Regions from separate parts of the Actinoplanes sp. 13 genome, predicted to be linked through region 2. Evidence: riboswitches for the same ligand, from Rfam matches in the RefSeq annotation. Region 2 holds a riboswitch; each other region holds the start of a gene.
The links. A riboswitch is a leader RNA that binds a small molecule or an ion and turns the genes downstream of it on or off. The one in region 2 is predicted to bind cyclic di-AMP.
Positions count from the first base shown of each region.

Region 1: linked by a shared signal. The riboswitch ahead of AC0NH5_RS19355 (C40 family peptidase) and the one ahead of AC0NH5_RS33780 (transglycosylase family protein) in region 2 are both predicted to bind cyclic di-AMP.
Region 3: linked by a shared signal. The riboswitch ahead of AC0NH5_RS27590 (transglycosylase family protein) and the one ahead of AC0NH5_RS33780 (transglycosylase family protein) in region 2 are both predicted to bind cyclic di-AMP.
Region 4: linked by a shared signal. The riboswitch ahead of AC0NH5_RS20065 (C40 family peptidase) and the one ahead of AC0NH5_RS33780 (transglycosylase family protein) in region 2 are both predicted to bind cyclic di-AMP.

Region 1 covers NZ_JBVYOQ010000008.1:252,993-256,106, forward strand. Annotated here, with positions in the region: gene AC0NH5_RS19345 (type 1 glutamine amidotransferase) at 1-45, opposite strand, end outside; gene AC0NH5_RS19350 (MurT ligase domain-containing protein) at 35-1,255, opposite strand; cyclic di-AMP (ydaO/yuaA leader) riboswitch at 1,651-1,823, shown strand; gene AC0NH5_RS19355 (C40 family peptidase) at 1,830-2,645, shown strand.
Region 2 covers NZ_JBVYOQ010000025.1:104,909-108,022, forward strand. Annotated here, with positions in the region: gene AC0NH5_RS33770 (transaminase) at 1-139, shown strand, start outside; gene AC0NH5_RS33775 (alpha/beta fold hydrolase) at 152-979, shown strand; gene AC0NH5_RS33780 (transglycosylase family protein) at 1,047-1,595, opposite strand; cyclic di-AMP (ydaO/yuaA leader) riboswitch at 1,594-1,771, opposite strand; gene menC (o-succinylbenzoate synthase) at 1,923-3,029, opposite strand; gene AC0NH5_RS33790 (MurR/RpiR family transcriptional regulator) at 3,026-3,114, opposite strand, start outside.
Region 3 covers NZ_JBVYOQ010000016.1:142,166-145,279, reverse strand. Annotated here, with positions in the region: gene AC0NH5_RS27595 (saccharopine dehydrogenase family protein) at 1-481, opposite strand, end outside; cyclic di-AMP (ydaO/yuaA leader) riboswitch at 675-838, shown strand; gene AC0NH5_RS27590 (transglycosylase family protein) at 823-1,404, shown strand; gene AC0NH5_RS27585 (YybH family protein) at 1,461-1,826, opposite strand; gene AC0NH5_RS27580 (LysR family transcriptional regulator) at 1,897-2,769, shown strand.
Region 4 covers NZ_JBVYOQ010000009.1:105,963-109,076, forward strand. Annotated here, with positions in the region: gene AC0NH5_RS20060 (ATP-binding protein) at 1-765, opposite strand, end outside; gene AC0NH5_RS20065 (C40 family peptidase) at 927-1,895, opposite strand; cyclic di-AMP (ydaO/yuaA leader) riboswitch at 1,912-2,041, opposite strand; gene AC0NH5_RS20070 (M56 family metallopeptidase) at 2,124-3,020, opposite strand; gene AC0NH5_RS20075 (BlaI/MecI/CopY family transcriptional regulator) at 3,017-3,114, opposite strand, start outside.

The DNA.
Region 1 (3,114 bases), on a different contig from region 2:
CAGATCGGGGTAGATCCACACGATCCGAAGGGCCTCAGTTGACACGGTCCAACTCCGCTCGGATGTCCTGGAACGCCGTGTAGTTGGCGATCACTTCGAGGCGGCCGGGCGGTACCGCGCGCAACGCCTCGTCGAAACTGAGTACGTGCCGGAACGGCACCTGGTTCACCTGGAGCCGGACGGCCAGGTCGTACGCACGGTCGCCGGTGATCAGCACCGGGCGGGTGCGCAGCGGGGAGAAGTCGACGTCCCACAGCCACGAGGTGTCCAGGCCGTCGGGGTCGCGGGCGTTGATGGACAGCAGCGTGGGGGCGTGATCGGCCATGTCGAAGGCCTCCAGCCAGCTGGCCGGGTTCTTCGCCAGCAGCAGCCGGATGTTGCGGCCGTCCCGGTCCACCTGCGCGTAGCGACCCGCGATCGACGTCACCTGGGAGAGGCGGGGAAGGGCCTCGATCGGGCGAACCCCGAACTCGGCGGCGACGGCGAGCGCGGTGGCCGCGTTCCCGATGTTGACCTTGCCGGGGAGCTGGAGCTTGACCAGATGCCAGTCGCCGCGCGGGTCGATCACGCCTTCGTCCTCGACCGTCCAGTGCGGCCGGGGGCGGCGCAGCGGGCAGCCGGTGCACCACCAGTCGCCGTTTGCCCGTTCGATCGGGTGGCCGCTCTCCGGGCAGACGAACGAGTCGTCCAGCCAGCGCTGGCCGGCGCTGAACCAGGTGACCTGCGGGCTGCTGCTCGCGGCCCAGACGACCATCGGGTCGTCGGCGTTGGCCACCACCCGGATGTCGGGGTGGTTCGCCAGCGCCACCCGCCACATCTGCGCCATCATCGCCACCTCCTTGGCCCGGTCGAGCTGGTCCCGGGAGAGGTTGAGCAGCGCCACCACCCGCGGATCGGTGGCGTCGATCACCTGGGCGAGATAGTGCTCGTCCACCTCCAGCACGGCGAACGGGGTGTGCCCCTCTTTCGCCAGTGCCGAGGTGTGGCCGGTGGGCATGTTCGCGCCGAAGGAGTTGGTGGCGACCCGGCCCAGATAGCCGACTGCCGCCGCGGCGAACCGGGTCGTGGTGGTCTTGCCGTTGGTGCCGGAGACGAGCGCCACGGCCCGGCCGGAGGCGAGGTGCTTGAGCAGGTCGGGATCGATCTTCAGGCCGATCCAGCCGCCGATCACCGAGCCGTCGCCGCGGCCCGCGGCCCTGGAGAGCGCCGCAGCGGTCTTCGACACGGAGGTCGCGACCTTGGCGATGAGAGGCATCTTCCCGTCCGTCACGCCAGCGAGGGTACCGGAAGCAAAAGTCACGCCACGTTGCCAGACGGTCAAGATCATCGTTCCACGGACGTTTTCGCCGGTCCGGGTGGGCTGGTCACGCTCCCGGTTCTCCCGCGACGTTTTATGTGTTCTGTTTCACCCGTAACCTTAGACGGCGCGTATTCGGTCAGCTCCAGGAGGTAACGGCATTTGTCACGCGGTGGCAACAAACTGGACAGGGGCAGTGTGGCCAATTACCGAGCGTGAGGATGCACACGGTGACGATCATGGCGCGGTTCAGGTAGCAAGGTTGGGCCGGCAGCAACCGCTCGCCGGTCGCGCCGGTTCGGTTCACGCCGAGCCCTGCCCCGAGCTGGACGGCGCGACCACCCGGTACCGAAGACACATGAAGGCATTCGGGGGCAGGGACGGGGGACCCAACAGCGGTCCGTCCCGCGTCACGGCTCCACGTGACGCACCAGGGGGTGACCTTGGGGTGAAGCCGCCTCGGCGGCCGGGCAACCTTCCCGCCCGAACCCGACAGCTAACCTCGCAGGCGTGCCGGAGGGAACTCTCTACCGTGGGCGAACACAGTTCGCGCCGGGGCCGCCGCCTGTCGGCCGGCACCGGCACTGTCGCACTCTCCCTGGGCCTCTGCCTCTGCGCCGGACAGCTGGTGACCACTTCGGCCGCCTCCGCTGCCGGTGTCACCCCGGTCACCGCCGTCTCGGCGGCCGCGGCGACGGTGACGCCCAAGCTGTCCGCGAAGGCCAGCACCCGGAGCGTCAAGTGGGGCTCCACTCTCAAGGTCACCGCCAAGGTCATCGACCCGCGGACCGGCAAGATCGCCAAGGGCACCGTCCGGCTCCAGGGTTACAGCAACGGAGCATGGCGGACCTGGGACACCGAGGCCGTCCGGAACCAGAACGGGACGGTCACGCTCGCCGCCAAGCCGAAGAACACGGCGTGGACCCGTACCGTCTTCACCGGGTCCGGCTTCAAGCAGGTGACCACGACCAAGGTCAAGATCACCGTGAAGGCCAGCGGCGCGAAGATCCTGGCGGAGGCGAAGAGGCACAAGGGCGCTCTGTACCTGTACGGCGCGTCCGGCCCGAGCCGGTTCGACTGCTCGGGTTACACGAAGTACGTCTACAAGAAGGCGGCGGGCAAGTCGCTGCCGCACAAGGCGAACTCGCAGCAGAAGTACGGCAAGGCGGTCGCCAAGAGCAACAAGCGGATCGGTGACCTGATCGTGTTCCGGAACGGGTCGTACGGCTATCACGCCGGGATCTACGCCGGGAACGGGTACATCTACGACTCGCCGCACAGTGGCGCCCGGGTCGGGAAGCACAAGATGTGGAGCAAGAACTACGTCGTGCGGCGTCTCGTCGCCTGACGTGGCACAGCGGCGCAGTAAGTAAGGTGCGATCCTTGCCTCCCGCGGCGGTGTGGTGGCACCGCGCGGGACCGCAGCGCCGCGACAAGTAAGGAACAGACACGCCTGTGGGGTGTGGCCCGGTTCGGGTCACACCCCACAGGCGTTTCCGTTGACGGCCGGCTGCCATGGTTGTTCCGCCGGCTTCCCGGAGCTGTGGGGAGAGATCCGGGCCGCACCGAGAGCCGGCCGGGGTCACTTTTGTCGCGAGCCCGCTCCAATTTGCTCCCCGGGGCGCTCCACATTCCTCCCCGGCCGCCCCCACTTTCCTCCCCGGACGGTCGAAATGGCCGTCGGAGGGCCCTGAAACGGGGACTTTTCGAACCTGCTGAGCCCGATGTCGGAAACCAGACCTCGTGGATCATGCTCTGCCGCTCCACTTCGCCCCACCGCCTGTGAACTGGGGTTTCGTCCGCGAATACGGTTCGTG
Region 2 (3,114 bases):
CCTGCACGTCTACCTGGCCAACCGGGGCGTTCTGCTCACCCCGTTCCACAACATGGCGCTGATGTGCCCGGACACCTCGGCTGCCGACGTGGCCCGGCACCACGAGGTCTTCGGGGCGGCGCTGCGCGAGCTGACGTGAGACGGTCTCCGGGTGATCACCGAGACTGACGTCAGCACCGCGGACGGGCGGATCCTGCACGCGTACGGGTGGGGCGACGGCGACCGGGTGGTCATGTGGCATCACGGCACACCCAACGTCGGTGTCCCGCCGCGCCCGCTGTTCGAGGCGGCGCGGCGGCTCGGGGTGCGGTTCATCTCGTACGACAGGCCCGGTTACGGCGGCTCCACGGCTGCGCCCGGCCGCGACATGGCCTCCGCCGCCGGGTTGGCGGCCGCCGTCGCCGACCGGCTCGGCGTGCGGCAGTTCGCCGTGCTCGGCCATTCCAGCGGCGGCCCGCACGCCCTCGCCTGCGCGGCGCTGCTGCCCGGCCGGGTCACTGCGGCGGTCAGCATCTCCGGTCTGGCCCCGTTCGGCGCGACCGGCCTCGACTGGTTCGCCGGCATGGGCCCCGCCGGTCTGGCGTCGCTGGGCGCGGCCGCCGCCGGGCGCGCGGCCAAGGAGGCCCACGCGGCGGGGGGCGACGGCGAACCCGATTTCACCCCGGACGACTGGACGGCCCTGGAGGGCGACTGGGGCTGGTTCGGCAGCGTGGTGGAGCCCGCGACGGCGGGCGGCCCGGCCCCGCTGATCGACGACGACCTCGCGAACGCCGGACCGTGGGGCTTCGACCCGGCCACGATCACCGCGCCGGTCCGGCTGGTGCACGGCGGCGCCGACGCGGTGGTGCCGAGCTCGCACAGCAGCTGGCTGGCCGACCGCATCCCCGGGGCGGAGTTGCGGATCGTCGCCGGCGCCGGCCACATCTCGGTGCTGGCTACCGAGGCGGTCCCGGCCCTGGAGTGGCTGGCCCGCGCTTGACGTCAGGTGTGTGAAGTTCGGGCTCGATTCGAGCCCGAACTTCACACACTGATCTGGGCGGGAACGGTCAGGCCAGGCGCAGGCGCTGACCCTTGAAGATCAGGCTCGGGCTGTCGAGCCGGTCGGTGTTCAGCCGGTACAGCGTCCGCCAACCGCCCTTGACCTTGTACTTCTTGGCGATCGAGGCGAGCGTGTCACCCGAGCGGACCACGTAGACCTTGCCGCTGGGCTTGACCACGGCCTTCTTCTTCGCGGCCTTCGTGGCCTTGTAGACGCCGGACTTCTTGCCGCACGTCGGCCAGGGCTTGAGGCCCCGCTTCTTGTAGAGCTTGTTCGCGACCTTGATCTGCTCGGCCTTGGTGGCCCGGTTGGCGGTCGGGGCGTACTTGCCGCCACCGTTGGCCAGCCAGGTGCTGCGGCTGAACTGCAGGCCGCCGTAATACCCGTTGCCGGTGTTGATGTGCCACCTGCCGCCGGACTCACACTTGGCGACAACGTCCCAGTTGACCTGGCGGGCCGCGGAGGCCGGTGCCGGGCCGAGCAGGACGCCCGCTCCGGTCACGGCCACGGTCGCCAGACCGAGGGCAAGGCGCGTTCGTCTACCGATACGAGACATGGATTTCCTCCACGCCTACGAGGTGAGCTGTCGGGTTCGGGCAGAGTGGCCCGGCCGTGGAAAAATACGGCTTCACCCCGAGACGCGGACAATTCACGCGCCGAAAAACTTGGGTCCCCCGCTCCCGCCTGAGTTTCGTGTCCGTGGCCGGCGGCGGGATTCGGCGGTCCGTCCACGGTGCCCGCCATTGCGGGACGGCACGACGGTAACCACGTCGGGCCGCCGAAAGCCAAGTTTTACACCCGGGATAGTGACTTCCTTCTCAATATTTGCCCGCTTTGATCTTGTTAGCACCGGGCAAAACGGCTTATTCCCGAGAAGCCGGATTCACAGCTTCAGGTGATCGACGGTATGCGCCGAGAGGAACTCCAGATCCGCCTCCCGGCCGAGCCCCGCCTCCGCCGGAACGTCGACGAAACCATCCACACAGACAATCGGCCGCGTGGTGACATCACGGGCGTAATACTTATCAGAACCGGACACGTCGGACGGAAGAGTGAAGCCGGGCAGGGCACTGAGGGCGACGTTCGCGGCCCGGCCGATGCCGAACTCGTGCATCCCGCCGCACCACACCGGGACACCCTCCGAGTGGGCGAGGTCATGAGCGCGGACCGCCGCGGTGAGCCCACCCATCCGGGAGACCTTCAGATTCAGGATCCGGCCGGCTGCGAGCCGCAGCGCGGTGACCACGTCGTCCACCTCTTCGAGGGACTCGTCCAGGCAGATCGGCGTGTCCACCGTTTTCTGCAATGCGGCATGCGTCACAAAGTCACGCGGCGCGAAAGGCTGCTCGATCATCAGCAGTCCGCAGTGGTCCAATTCACGAAAGACGGCGAAATCAGAAGCGCGATAGGCTCCATTCGCATCGACGTGCACAGGCACGGACGGAAAAGCGGATCGGACCGCGCGGACCGGTTCCACGTCCCAACCCGGGGCGATCTTCAGCTTGACGCGCCGATAGCCCTCCGCCACGCGCGCAGCGACCTGGGCGAGCAGATCATCGATGGTCGGCTCGATGCCCAGGGACACGCCCGCCGCCACCCGGGTGCGGGTGCCCCCGAGCGCCCGGGCCAGCGGCACCCCCTCGCGCGCCGACCACAGCGCCCAGGCCGCCATGTCGAACCCGGCCCGTGCGAACTGGTTGCCCCGGACCTTCGCCAGCACGGCCGCCAGCTCCGCCGGGTGCGACCAGGACGTCCCGAGCACCAGCGGCGCCAGGAACGACCGCGCGACCGCCCAGCAGCTCTCCACCGTCTCCGCCGAGTAGAACGGCCCGCTCGGCGAGGCGATCTCCCCCCAGCCGGCTGACCCCTGCGAGTCCCGCAGCACCACCAGGATGTGCTCCAGCTCCCGCTTGGCGTGCGAGCTGGTCCGGAACTGATGGACGAGCGGGAGCCGCACTCGGCGCAGCTCGACGTGCTCGATGCGGATCATGTGTAGAGCCCCAACTCCCCCGCGAGCGCGTCACGCTCACGCAGTCGGCGACCGGCCCCCTTGGAGCTGGCGATGGTGAGGGTGG
Region 3 (3,114 bases), on a different contig from region 2:
CGTTCTCGGCCTGCACCTGCTGATGCAGCACGTACACCCCGATGTCGGACGGGATCGAATCGAAACCGCACGAATGCACGATCCGTGCCCCGGTGCGCTTCGCGATCTCATGGTTCTCGTCGATGCTGTTCCGTGCGAACAGGACCTCGCCGGTCAGGTCCACGTAGTCGGTGCCCGCTTCGGCGCAGGCGTGCGCCAGAGTCCGGCCGTACTTCGCGTAAGGGCCGACAGTGGTGATGACCACCCGCGTGCGGCCGGCCATCGTGGCCAGCGCATCCACGTCGCCAGCATCCGCCACGATGATCGGCCAGTCCACACCGAGGCGTGAGCGAACCGCCTCGAGCTTCTCGGCTGAGCGCCCTGCCAGCGCGATCCGGACGCTGGCCGGGGCGTGGGCGGCGAGGTGCCGTGCCGTAAGGACACCCACGAAACCCGAGGCGCCGTAGACGATGACGTCGAGGTCACGCTGTTGATCGCTCATGAATGCCGATTGTGCACCGTCACCCCTACTCGCGGGTAGCTCTAAAGTTTGCCGAGTTAGACCCACAAGAGGGGATTTGAGCCGTTAATTTGGGATCACAAGGTCACCTATCCCCGTGTAAAGGCTTGGCCGGCGTCGTCGGCCGGTGACCACCGTAGGCAGTCCGCAGTGGCGGACACCGTGGCCGGAACGCCGAGTCCAGCCGCCGACCACGGTCGAGAGAAAACACAAGGCATGGAGCGGGGGACCCAAGAGTTCCTCGGCGCTGATGCGCCTCGGGGTGAAGCCGCGTCCTCGCGGCCGGGCACCTCTGCCCGAACCCGACAGCTGACCTCGCAGGCGTGGAGGACAAGTTCATGATGCAGATCAAAAAGCGGGTTCGTCATGCCCTCGGCGTCGTTGCCGTCGGGCTTGCCGGGGCTGGAGCCGTCGTGATGCTCGAAGCCCCCGCCGCCGCCACACCGTCCCCGCGTTTCAGCGTCAACTGGGACGCGATCGCCCACTGCGAGTCCGGTGGGAACTGGAGAATCAACACCGGCAACGGCTATTACGGTGGCCTCCAGTTCAGTCGCGGAACGTGGCGAGCTTACGGAGGCACGCAGTACGCGAGGACCGCCAATCTGGCCACCAGGGCCGAACAGATCACGATCGCCGAACGCGTACTGCGCGGCCAGGGCATCGGCGCCTGGCCGCACTGCGGGAAACGCCACGCATACAAGCCGCAGCGTGCGTCCACCGTGCGGCGGTCGTCACCCACCGCGAGCGGCAACACCCGCGTTCACGTGGTGCGCCCCGGCGACACCCTCGCGGGCATCGCCAACCGGTATGACGTTCCCGGGGGCTGGCGTGCCCTGTACCGGGCGAATCAGGGTGTGCTGGACAGTCCGCATCGTCTGTACGCAGGTCAGCGGATTTCTCTCTGACTTCGGGTCGGCCTGCGGGGCGTCGTCCCACCCCGCAGGCCGGCGCGCCTGCCGCATCACCGCTGCGGCTGGACGAACTCCGGCTGATCGAGCACCCGCAGCCAGCTCCCGTCCGGCTGGCGTCGCGCCACCTGGGCCCGCGCCCCCGACCCGTCCTTCGGCGGCGTGGACGTCAACGCCAGGTCACCGCTGATCAGCGTGGGCAGCGGATCCTCCGGCTCAAGCTGCGGCATCTTCGGCAGCAGCTCATCCCACAGCTCCCGGATGGCCTGACGCCCTCGCGTCTGACTGCCCGGCGGAAAGGCCATCACGGCGTCCTCCTCGTAGAGAAGGGCGAGACCCTCGGCGTCTTTCGCGTTCGCACGCTCCACGAACAGCCGGGTCAGATCCTCAGGTTGCTTCGCCACATCACGATCGGTCATGTCTCCACCCTGCCGTCGGCGCAGTGAGAAGTCCAACGCATAGTTCTCATGGCATCTACAATCTTCGCTCATGGATCTGCGACAGTTGGAATACTTCATCGCAGTCGCCGAGACGGCCAACTTCACCCGCGCCGCCGAGCGCGTGCACATCACCCAGTCCGGGGTGAGCGCCCAGATCAAAGCCCTGGAACACGAGCTCGGCACCCGCCTCTTCGACCGCAGCGGCCGCACCGCGAGACTCACCCAGGCCGGCGAGGTCGCTCTCCGTCACGCGCGCGCCGCCCTCGACGCCGCCGCCGACCTCCGCGACGCGATCGACGACGTCAACGGCCTGATCCGCGGCCGTCTCACGATCGGCATGGTGATCGGCTGCGAGGTGGCACCCCTCTTCGACGCGCTCGCCGCCTTCCACCGGGACCACCCCGACATCGAACTTGAACTGGAGGAGGCGAACTCCGACACCCTGGTCGCCGGGGTGCGCTCCGGAAATCTCGACATCGCTCTGGTTGGCCTCGCCGGTAAGCCCCCGGAGCATCTGGCGGCCCAGGTGATCGCCACAGAACGCCTGGTCGCCCTCACTCCACCAGACACCGAGGCGGCGCGCCGGGGGCGATTGGCGGTGACTGGGCTCTCCGCGTACCCCATCATTTCTTTGCCCGTGGGAACCGGCATCCGCAACGTTCTCGACCAGGCCCGCGCCGCGCTCGACATCAATCCGGCGGTCGCCCTCGTGGCCACCTCACCGGACACTGTCGCCGGCCTGGCCCGGCGCGGCCTGGGCGTTGCGGTACTCAGCGAATCGATGGCGGCGGCCTACCCCGACCTGGTAACCGTCCCGATCGACGACATCGAGATCCCGGCGCTGCTGGCCCTCGTGTGGCAGGACCGCGGCAGCCCGGCGCTGGCGGCTTTCCTCCGCCACTGCCGCGAGGCCTTCAGCTAAAACTTCTCCTGGTACGGCCAGTGCAAGTCCGTTCGGTCCGCTGCGAATTCTGCGGCCGCCGCCGCCCGAGGCCCGGAACGGACAAAGCCGAGCGGCCGGGGCGTCAGGCGCCGCCCGGTGGTGACGAGCCGCAGAGCTCCGAAGACCAGGGCTGGTACCGGGACGCAGGCAAGGTCCCATCCGCAAGAGACTCTCAGTCGGACGCGGTCGGGTAATGCTTCGACATCAACTTCACCTTTACGGCAACCATAGATATCGATAGGGTCAAGCGTCGATGCAAGATCGGTTTCCGGCGTCGAAAACTCTCTATGTCCGTCCCCAAAGGAGAGAACGTGACTAAAAGGG
Region 4 (3,114 bases), on a different contig from region 2:
GACGCAGGGCGCGTGGCCGCGGGCCGACTCGAACAGGTCGTGCAGGTTGCGCTCGGAGGAGCCGATCCACATGTTCAGCACGTCGGTGATGCTCAGCGAGATGAACGAGGCGCCCATCTCGCCGGCCACCGCGCGGGCCAGGAAGGTCTTGCCGCACCCGGGCGGGCCGTAGAGCAGCAGGCCGCCGCGGAGGCTCTTGCCGAACAGCGTGCGCAGTTTCGGGTTGCGCAGCGGGCCGAGGAAGGAGACCTCCAGGCGCTTCTTCACGTCGGCCATGCCCCCGACGTCGGCGAGGGTGATCGTCGAGCTCTCCACGTCGAACATCCGGTCGGCGTTGCTGCGGACCGGGTCGGGCTCACCGTCGGCGGTGGCGAACCGGGGCGGGACGACGTCGCCGAACTGCTCCTCCAGGGCCGCCCAGTCGAACCCGCCGGGCGGCGGGGCGGAAGCGGGCGGCAGGGCGGCAGCGGGCGGCGGGGCGGCAGCGGCGGGCGGCGCGGTGGGGGCGACCGGCGGCGGAACGGGAGCAGCGGGCGGCGGCGGAGTGGGATCGGCGGGCCGGGCGGCCGGGCCGAGAGCGCGCGCCATCAGCTGCTGGGCGGTGCTGTTGCCGGGTTCCCGGGCGAGAATCTGGGCGGCGTGAGCGATCGCCTCGGCGCCCCGGCCCGCGGCCACCAGCATCTCGGCCAGGTGCAGCCGCAGCGGAAGGTCGTCGGGGCGGGCCCGCACCGCGGCGGTGAGGCTGTCGATCAAGGCGTCGCTCATGGAAGGCGATTATGCCCCGGCCCGGGAGCGGGATGCGCCTGACGGCCCGGTGCGGGCATGGATGGCCGCGACCTTCCCCGGGACGGAACGCGTGGCGCGTACCAGAAAAGACGAAACGGCCGCGGCCCGAAAGCGACCGCGACCGTTTGCAGCAGGCTTGATCAGCCTGGTCGGCGATAGCCGGCGATCGGGCCCCGGTCGATCGACGCCATCCGCACGTGGTCTCCCGTGTGCGGGGCGTGCACCACCTTGCCGCCGCCGATGTAGAGGGCGACGTGATGCAGGTCCGAGTAGTAGAAGACCAGGTCACCCGGTTTCAACTCGGCTCTGCTGACCGACCTCGTCGAGCCCCACTGGGCTTTCGTGTAGTGCTCGAGGTGGACGCCGACCGATCCCCACGCCTCCTGTGTCAGGCCCGAACAGTCGTAGCTGTTCGGTCCGTTGGAGCCGAAGACGTAGGGCTTGCCGATCAGGTCGCACGCCTTCTGGGCCGCGCGACCGCCCTTGTCGTTGGTGTACGTCACCGGGCAGGGCCCGGTGCGCAGCGGCCCGTCGTCGACGTCCGCGGTGCCGTACGCCCGGATCCGCAGCTTCTGCAGGTCGTCGATCTCGCCTTCGATCGTCTTCTTCCGCGACGCCAGGTCGGTGTCGCGGACGGCGATCTCGGACTCGAGCTGGTCGACCTTCGCCTTGTCGGCGGCGTACTTGTCACGCAGCCGCGCCACGTCGGCGATGGACTGCTTCTGGTTGAACGCCAGCTGGTCGAGGAGGGTGAGCCTCTCGGCCAGGCCGGTCGGTGAACCGCTCATCAGCATCGCGTTGAGCGTGCTCGGCGGACCCTGCATGTAGGCGTCGACCGCGAGGCCACGGACCTCGACCATCGCGGCGTCCACCTGGGCCTGCAGCGGCGCCAGGGTCTTCTCCAGCTGCCTCTGCTGCTTGCGCAGCTTGATCAGCTTGCCGTGCACGTCGTTGTACTGCTCGATGACGGGTTCGAGCTTGTTCCACTCCTCGTCGATCTGCTTCTCGACACTGGAGGGCGTGGGCTCGGCGTGGGCCGCGGCCGGTCCGGTGAGGACGAGCCCGGCGGCGGCCACGACGCAGGCGAGCCCGCGCAGCAGACGTTTCACGTAGGTGCGTTGTCCTTTCTTCCTGCTCAGCCGCCGACCGGGTTAGCTGACGGGTTCGGGCGGGAAGGACACCCGGCCGTTTGCACGGCTTCACCCCGGTTACCTGGGTCCCCGACATGCGTGTCGCATTTAGGCGGTGGTCCGTCAGATCGGCCGGGTTGGACGACGGGGGGCTGCCGGACCGGGCACCACCGTACTCGGATCATGGGTGTGACTGGAAGCGCGGGATCACCTGATCGGCCACGCATTGAGGGCCGCGTCCAGCCAGGGCACCACGAGGATCACGGTGGGTAACACCAGCAGTCCGGCTGCGGCACCGGCGCCGGCCACCGTGAGCAGGGTGGACGTGTGCGCCGGGCCGTCCAGGCGGGCCAGGCGCCGCCGCCGGGACTCCCCCGCCGGGTCCGCGGTGACCCCCTCGGTCAGCGGGACGGCGTCGGCCAGGCGGGACAACGCGGCCCGCAGCGGCTGGGGCCCGGTGCGGCGCCGCGCGGCGTCGTCGGCCACCATCTCCAGCAGCAGGTGTACGGCGTCCAGCGGCTTCTTGCTCCGCAGATGCCGAGGGACCGCCTGGTAGAAGGCGGTGAACGACTCCATCACCAACTCGTGGTGGTGCCGCAGGTGGGCCCGCTCGTGGGCCAGGACCGCGTCGATCTGCGCGGCGTCGAGGACCCGTAGGACGCCGTCGCTGAGCACGACGCGCGGGGACCGGCCGGGCACGCAGTAGGCCAGCGGGAGCGGGCCGTCGAGGACGCGCACCTCGTCCTGGCGCTCCATCCGGTCGAGCAGGTCGACCAGCGTGCGGTGCCGGGCGCGCCGGGCCCGGGCCCGGTAGCTGACCTTGCCGAGCGAGATCAGCAGCCGGATCACGATGATGGCGGCCACCGCGAGGGAGAACAGGAGTGCGGCCACCGTCTCCGGGTGCCGGGCGCCGGCTGCCCGGGTGAGCTCCTCGGGAGCGGCGAGCACGACGCCGAGGGCACAGAGCACCGCGGTCAGGGTGAGCGACTGCCAGAGCAGCACCGCGGCGACCGGGGCGCGGTCGGGCCAGCGGGCGCTCGCCAGGATGCCGGGCACCACCAGGGAGAGGGTGAGCCCCAGCGCGCCGAGCAGGAGGGCGGTCACCTCTCGGTGGTGCGCTTCATCGCCGCTTCGATCGCTTCCGGGGGCAGCTGCCCGAGGAAGTAGGCCAGGGCGGCGTCCTGGTCGGGGCTGGCGC